Regions from separate parts of the Arthrobacter sp. UYEF21 genome, predicted to be linked through region 3. Evidence: predicted binding sites of a transcription regulator. Region 3 holds the regulator's gene; each other region holds the start of a gene.

Region 1 (2,263 bases), on a different contig from region 3:
AGCCACTGTCCCGTCTTGCCGCCCTGCCCGGACGTCCAGAGGACGGGTACTGCTGAAGCGAGCACTTCGGACGGGGAGTTCTGGTCATAGCCGTTGGCGCCGGTCAGAACCACGTTGACCAGTTGCCCGGGCGATACCAGCTGGATGGAGGAAGGATCTGCCATCCGCAAGGGCACGGCCGCAGAACCTGGCGGCGTTCCGGTCAGGAGGCCTGGCCCCAGCAATTGGGAATCGGTCAGCAACTGGCCTTTCCGCAGCGGAGCCGCCAGTTGCTTGCCCGTGGCTTCACTGGCATCGGCTATGGATCCGGCGTTCACCATCTGCGGGGGGATCTTAACCGGGCTCAGGTCGGCTGCCGCCAAGGCCGTACCGGCGGGCAGGTCCCTCGCTGCGGCCAAGGCCGTCGCTGTGTCGGCAGGCGGGGGAGTGAGCTGATGGACAGTAATCCCGGCAGCGACGCACAGCAGGAGCGCGATGGCGAGACGCCGGTTCCGGCCCAGCCAGGACACAAGTCTGTTGCTGCCGCCGCGGCTTGTACGTCGGGCTGGAATCGGGCGGCGGACGGTGCGTGCGGGCGCGGAGGACCGGCGGCTGGGGCGGAAGAGGGTGGCGGGCATGGAACCCACGCTACGTTCCGGGGACAGCGCCGGACAGCGGCAGAGGTGCCTATGTGGACAACTCTTGTGACGGCGTCGGACGTGGCCCTGGACGGTGCGATGGCACCGGACTTACCCTGGCGGATCAGCTCGTCGGGGGCGGCAGAGAGGGTAAGGTCAGCTGGCGGCGGCAGGTGCCGGTGCAGCTGCCGGGGCGGGTGCGGCTGGTGCCGCAGAAACCGTGCTGCCCTTGGCGTCCCGGGAATCGGTCCGGTAGAAACCGGAGCCCTTGAACACCACACCAACGCTGTTGAACTTCTTGCGCAATGCCCCCTGGCACTCTGGGCATGACGTCAGGGTGCTGTCGGTGAACGACTGGAAAACGTCGAAGGCGTGGCCGCAGTTCTTGCAGGCGTAGGCGTAAGTGGGCACTGGTGATCCTCCTCTGGGGCAAACGAGAGGTCCTGTGTTGCAATGAACAAATCTTGCAGTCCATTAGCAGTCTCAGGGCCTGAGTGCCAATTCTACCACCCCCGGAAAGTAGCCCTGAGAGTGCCGGAGGGGCCGATCAGGAACTGCCGGCCAAGGGAACCAGGCCAGACGGGGTCAGGGCAACAGGAACTGTACGGTCGAACTCTTCGGCAGGAATACTTCCTGCGGGCAGCACTTCGGAATCGAAGACGATGGCTGCCAGCGGGATATCGAGCCCCTCGCTGGCCAACGAGCCCAAAAAGACGTCGTAGTAGCCGCCGCCCTGGCCGATCCTGTTTCCGCTGCGATCCAGGGCAGTCGCCGGGATGAAGAGGCCGGCCACTGAGCGCATGATGGCCAGATCGTGGCGGGGTCCGGCGGGTTCCACGACCGGGGCGAAACGGCTGCGGACGAACTTTGCCTCGGGTGTCCAGGCTGTCCAGCTCAGCCGCCGCCCGGGCTCGCAGACGGGGAGCAGGACGGTGTGGCCACGGGCGTGGAGTTCCCGGATCAGCGGCAGCGTGGGCGGCTCGGGCACTACGCCAAGATAGGCGCAAAAGGTCGACGGCGCTCCGCTCGTCAGCTGTTCGGCCCAGGCTGCGCCGTGGACGGCCAGGGCGCCGCCGGCTGCATCGCGCTGGCCGGGTTCAATGTCGGCGCGATGCTTGCGATGGCGTGCCCGGATGCCTTCCTTGGCCGCCCTGTCGCGATCGGACATACCGTTCCCTCTTTCATGTGCACGTGGCCCGCGGCGCCTTTTGCGGTGCGCCGCTGCGGGCGCCAAGTCTGCATGGCCAATAATTACTGAATGATCGGCCCCTCCGTTAGATTAGTCCAGTGACTACCTCTCAGCAGACTGTACGCAAGGCCGTAATTCCCGCCGCAGGGCTCGGCACCAGGTTCCTGCCGGCCACCAAAGCGATGCCCAAGGAAATGCTCCCGGTGGTGGACAAGCCAGCCATCCAGTATGTGGTTGAAGAGGCCGTCAACGTTGGTCTTAACGACATCCTGATGATCACAGGCCGCAACAAGCGTGCCCTGGAGGACCACTTCGACAGGGTTCCTTCGCTGGAGGACACCTTGGAAGCCAAGGGCGACATGGCCAAGCTTGAGTCCATTCAGGCAGCCAGCAACCTCGGTGACATCCACTATGTCCGCCAGGGTGATCCCAACGGCCTGGGCCACGCGGTACTTCG
Region 2 (2,263 bases), on a different contig from region 3:
GTGACAACAACCTTGCGGGCGCGTCCCAGGAGTTCCAGTCCCGCGGTCTCCAGCTTGAGGCCGACTTCCTCGGCGATGACCTGGCCGCCGGTGAGGACGGCGATGTCGGCCAGTTGGGCCTTGCGGCGGTCGCCGAAGCCCGGAGCCTTGACGGCAACGGACTTGAAGGTGCCACGGATCTTGTTGACGATCAGGGTGGCCAGGGCCTCGCCCTCGATGTCCTCGGCAATGATCAGCAGCGGCTTGCTGGACTGCATGACCTTTTCCAGGACAGCAACGAGTTCCTTGACGTTGGAGATCTTGGAGTTGACGATCAGGATGTACGGATCCTCAAGGACCGTTTCCTGGCGATCGGTGTCGGTCACGAAGTAAGCGGAGATGTAACCCTTGTCGAAGCGCATGCCTTCGGTGAGTTCGAGCTCCAGGCCGAAGGTGTTGGACTCCTCGACCGTGATGACGCCTTCCTTGCCCACCTTGTCCAGGGCCTCGGCGATGAGGGCACCGATTTCATCGTCACCGGCGGAGATGGAAGCTGTGGCCGCAATCTCTTCCTTGGTTTCGATTTCCTTGGCGGAGGCAAGCAGCTCAACGGTGACGGCCTCTACGGCCTTCTCGATGCCGCGCTTGAGGGACAGCGGGTCAGCGCCGGCTGCAACGTTGCGCAGGCCTTCCTTGACCAGGGCCTGTGCCAGCACGGTAGCCGTGGTGGTGCCGTCGCCAGCGACGTCATCCGTCTTCTTGGCAACTTCCTTAACCAGCTCGGCGCCGATCTTTTCGTAAGGATCGTCCAGCTCGATCTCCTTGGCGATGGAAACACCATCGTTGGTGATCGTGGGGGCGCCCCACTTCTTTTCGAGGACGACATTGCGTCCACGCGGGCCGAGGGTGACCTTGACGGCGTCGGCGAGGATGTTCAGGCCCCGCTCAAGACCGCGGCGTGCCTCTTCATCAAATGCAATGATCTTGGCCATAACGGCAGTAGTCCTTTCGGGACAGTCGTTAAGAATGAACCTCACTGCAGTGCCCGCGACGGACGATCCTTCACCGGCGGCCTCTGTATGCCGCGGCTGGGGATCTCACTCCAGCTAGGTATTTCTTTCGCTCCACGGCCGGCACCAAGCTCCGAAACCGGCAGAAACCGGACGTTGCTTTAGCAGTCGGTACGTAGGAGTGCTAACTCAATAATTAGCACTCCCCACGTGAGAGTGCAAGCGAAAGCTTCTCTTTTCCGCTCTCTCACGGCGCGCCGTTCGCCACTGGCGATCAGGCCGCTGCCCGTCCTGCCGCCTCACGTCCGCTGAGCACGGCCCGGTTGTCAGGACCGTAGGTGAACACCATGAAGTTCGCCGAGGTGATATCTCCCTGGGCGTCGAAGGCAATCGGCCCCGATTCGCCGTCGTAATTGATCTTCGCCCCGGACTTCAGGACCGCCAGGCAGTCGGAATACGACCTGCACGGCTTGCCGGGCTGCCCGGCGCTCCCCCCGCCGGAAGAGCCACCGGCGGTGCCACCGGACACCGCGATCAGATTGGCCGCAATGGAGCGTCCGGCATCGTCATCAGCCGTCACCGCCGCCAAGGCCGCCAAATTCACGGCGTCGTAGGCCTCCGCCGCGAATGACAGGTCCTTCAACGCCGGGTTCACTGCCAGCAGCCGGGCCTGGAAATCTGCCGAAACAAGCACCCGGGGCACTACGGTGCGGGCTCCATCAAGGGCCTTTAAGCCGAGTCCGGGCCCGTACTGAGCGAACGCACCGTCACTGAGGATGAGTTTGCTGCCGGACAGCCCGGCATTGTTGAGCTCCTCGAGGGCGCCCTGGGCACCGTCCCGCGCGATCAGCACCACGGCGTCGGGCTTTGCCGCCTGGGCGACTGCGGCCGCCTGTAGCGCAGCACCCGGCTTGAATGCCGAGGTGCTGACCGTTTCCAGGCCGGCGTCTGTAGCGGCTGTCGTCACCGCGGCGGAGACATCCTTGCCGTAAACGCTGTCCTGGTGAATCACGGCAATGCTCTTGGCTCCGCCGTCCTTGGCAAGCTTTACCAGCACGGAGGCCTGGGCGATGTCAGCCGCGGCCGTCCGGAAGTAGTAGCCGCCGCTCTGGTAGGTGCTCAGGGCGGCCGCCGAGTTGGCCGGCGAAATCAGTGGAATCCTGTCAGCGGAGAGGACGTCGATGGCAGCTGCCGCATGGCTGGAATCAGTGGGTCCAATGACCACGTCGGCCTTGGCTGCGGTCAGGTTCGTGGCCTGCGATCCGGCGTCGGCC
Region 3 (2,263 bases):
ACCCGTTGCCACGCCGGCCGGCACCTTGATGGTGAGCGACCGGCGGCTGCGGATGCGGCCCTGGCCGCTGCACTCGTTGCAGGGATCCTTGATCACAGTCCCGAAGCCTTCACAGCTGCCGCACGGGGCCGCCGTCATGACCTGGCCCAGGATGGAGCGCACCGCACGCTGGACCTGGCCGCTGCCGCCGCAGATATCGCAGCGTTCAGGGTGGCTCCCGTCGCGGCAGCAGGAGCCGTTGCAGGTGGGGCAGGTGACGGCGGTATCCACCTCAAGTTTGCGGTTGACGCCGAACACGGCATCGCGGAGTTCGATCCGGACGCTGATGAGGGCGTCCTGGCCGCGGCGGACCCGTGACGCCGGGCCCGAGGATCCGCCGGCGCCGAAGAACGTATCGAAAATGTCCTGGAACGCGAAGCCCTGGCCGGCGTATCCACCGCCGCCGAAACCATTGTCGGTACCGTTTTCGTTACCGGTGGTGTCATAGACGCGGCGCTTCTGGGGGTCCGAAAGTACCTCGTAGGCGTGGGTCACGGCCTTGAAGCGGTCCGACGCATCGTCCCCGGGATTAACGTCCGGGTGAAGGGTGCGGGCCAGCTTGCGGTAGGCCTTCTTGATCTCTTCTCCGGTGGCTTCCGGCGAGACTCCGAGGACGTCGTAGTGGCTGCTCAAAGTTCGTATCTCTTCCTTGTTGTACTGCCGGCAGCCGGGCTGCCGGCTCCGCTCTTCATGCCTGGACCGCGGCTGTTACGGACCCAGAATTCTTGACAGGTAACGGGCCACTGCCCTGACGGCGGCCATGGTGGTGGGATAGTCCATCCGGGTAGGGCCCAGCACACCGATCTTGGCCGTGCTGTCCGGTCCGTAGGCGGTGGCCACCACGGAGGCTTCGGCCAGGCCGTCATAAGGATTTTCGCGGCCGATGCTGACGGTGACTCCACGCGGGTCCTGGGCCATGTCACTGAGCAGGCGGAGCAAGACAACCTGCTCCTCCAGTGCTTCGAGCACCGGTCCGATGCTGAGGGGAAAATCCACGTTGGACCTGGCCAGGTTCGCCGTCCCGGCCATCACCATGCGGTCCTCGCGGCTGCTGTGCGCGAGCGTTTCCAGCCCCTGTGCCAGCGCCTGGGCAGCAGCACGCTGGCCGGGAGCGACAGAAAACACCACGCCCGGCAACGACTGGGCCAGCCGGCTCAGCGGTGTGCCAGCCAGCGATCCGAGGAAGTGTGTCCGCATGGCGGCGATACCGTCCTCGCCAAGGTCCTGGCCGACGTCGAGCACGCGCTGCTCCACCTTGCCGGTGGTGGCGATGAGCACCAGAAGTACCTGACGGGGCGCCAGCAGAACAAATTCGATGTGACGGATGGTGGCCCGGCTCAGATGGGGGTACTGCACCACGGCCACCTGGTTGGTCAGCTGGGAGAGCAGCCGGACAGTCCGGTCCAGGACGTCATCCAGGTCATCAGATCCCTCCAGCAATGACTGGATGGCCTTCTTTTCCGCCGGCGAGAGCGGCTTCACGGCGGAAATCTGGTCCACAAACAGCCGGTAGCCCTTGTCCGTGGGGATGCGGCCGGCGCTGGTGTGCGGCGCGGTGATCAGGCCCTCGTCTTCCAGGGCCGCCATGTCGTTGCGGATGGTTGCGCTGGACACACCGAGATGATGGCGTTCAACCAGGGCCTTCGAACCCACGGGCTCGCGGGAGTGCACATAGTCCTCCACGATGGCACGCAGTACTTCCAGTTTGCGCGGCTCGCTCACACTCCACCTCCATCCACGGTTGCGCCTCAATGGTCACGGCCTGTTAGCACTCGACGTGCCTAAGTGCTAACAGTCTAATATGACTCACCCCGTTGTTAGCATTGGTACCGCTCCGGGCGAACATTCAAAGGCACGATCTAGCACAAGGCGGAATCAATCCATGCAATACCAGAACTGGGGTCCGCAGGAGATCAGCGCGCCCGTCCGGAACGAACTGCCCGAGGTTCCCGTCGAACGCGGCATGGTTCTCGAAGACGCCCAGTCCGGTTGGGTAGGAGCGGTGACCCGGGTGGAGAAGTCCGGCGGCATGCATGTGGTGGCCCTCGAGGACCGGCGCGGCAAGTCGCGTTCGTTCCGGCTTGGATTCGGTTTCCTTTTGGAAGGCCGGCCCATCCGGCTGGTGCCGCCCGTGCCCAGGCAGAACACCGCCGCTCCAGCCGGCCGGACAGCGTCCGGTTCGGTGCGCGTGGCCGGCCAGCGTGCCCAGGTGGCCAAAGCGAGC

Evidence for each region. Region 3 encodes HrcA, which represses chaperone genes, less so after heat shock. Its sites were predicted from a motif close to TTNGCACTCGNNNNNNNCGAGTGCNAA; they were not measured.
Region 1: ABIB27_RS03995 (FmdB family zinc ribbon protein) is a predicted target of HrcA. The motif match lies at 1,092-1,118, and genes of this name have one in related genera.
Region 2: groL (chaperonin GroEL) is a predicted target of HrcA. The motif match lies at 1,151-1,177, and genes of this name have one in related genera.

Annotation. Positions count from the first base shown of each region.
Region 1 is NZ_JBEPNF010000002.1:162,343-164,605, reverse strand. Features, by position in the region: gene cpaB (Flp pilus assembly protein CpaB) at 1-617, opposite strand, end outside; gene ABIB27_RS03995 (FmdB family zinc ribbon protein) at 774-1,028, opposite strand; gene ABIB27_RS03990 (5-formyltetrahydrofolate cyclo-ligase) at 1,165-1,785, opposite strand; gene galU (UTP--glucose-1-phosphate uridylyltransferase GalU) at 1,905-2,263, shown strand, end outside.
Region 2 is NZ_JBEPNF010000012.1:118,477-120,739, forward strand. Features, by position in the region: gene groL (chaperonin GroEL) at 1-971, opposite strand, end outside; gene ABIB27_RS13465 (ABC transporter substrate-binding protein) at 1,264-2,263, opposite strand, start outside.
Region 3 is NZ_JBEPNF010000001.1:628,594-630,856, reverse strand. Features, by position in the region: gene dnaJ (molecular chaperone DnaJ) at 1-672, opposite strand, end outside; gene hrcA (heat-inducible transcriptional repressor HrcA) at 748-1,761, opposite strand; gene ABIB27_RS03030 (DUF3097 domain-containing protein) at 1,922-2,263, shown strand, end outside.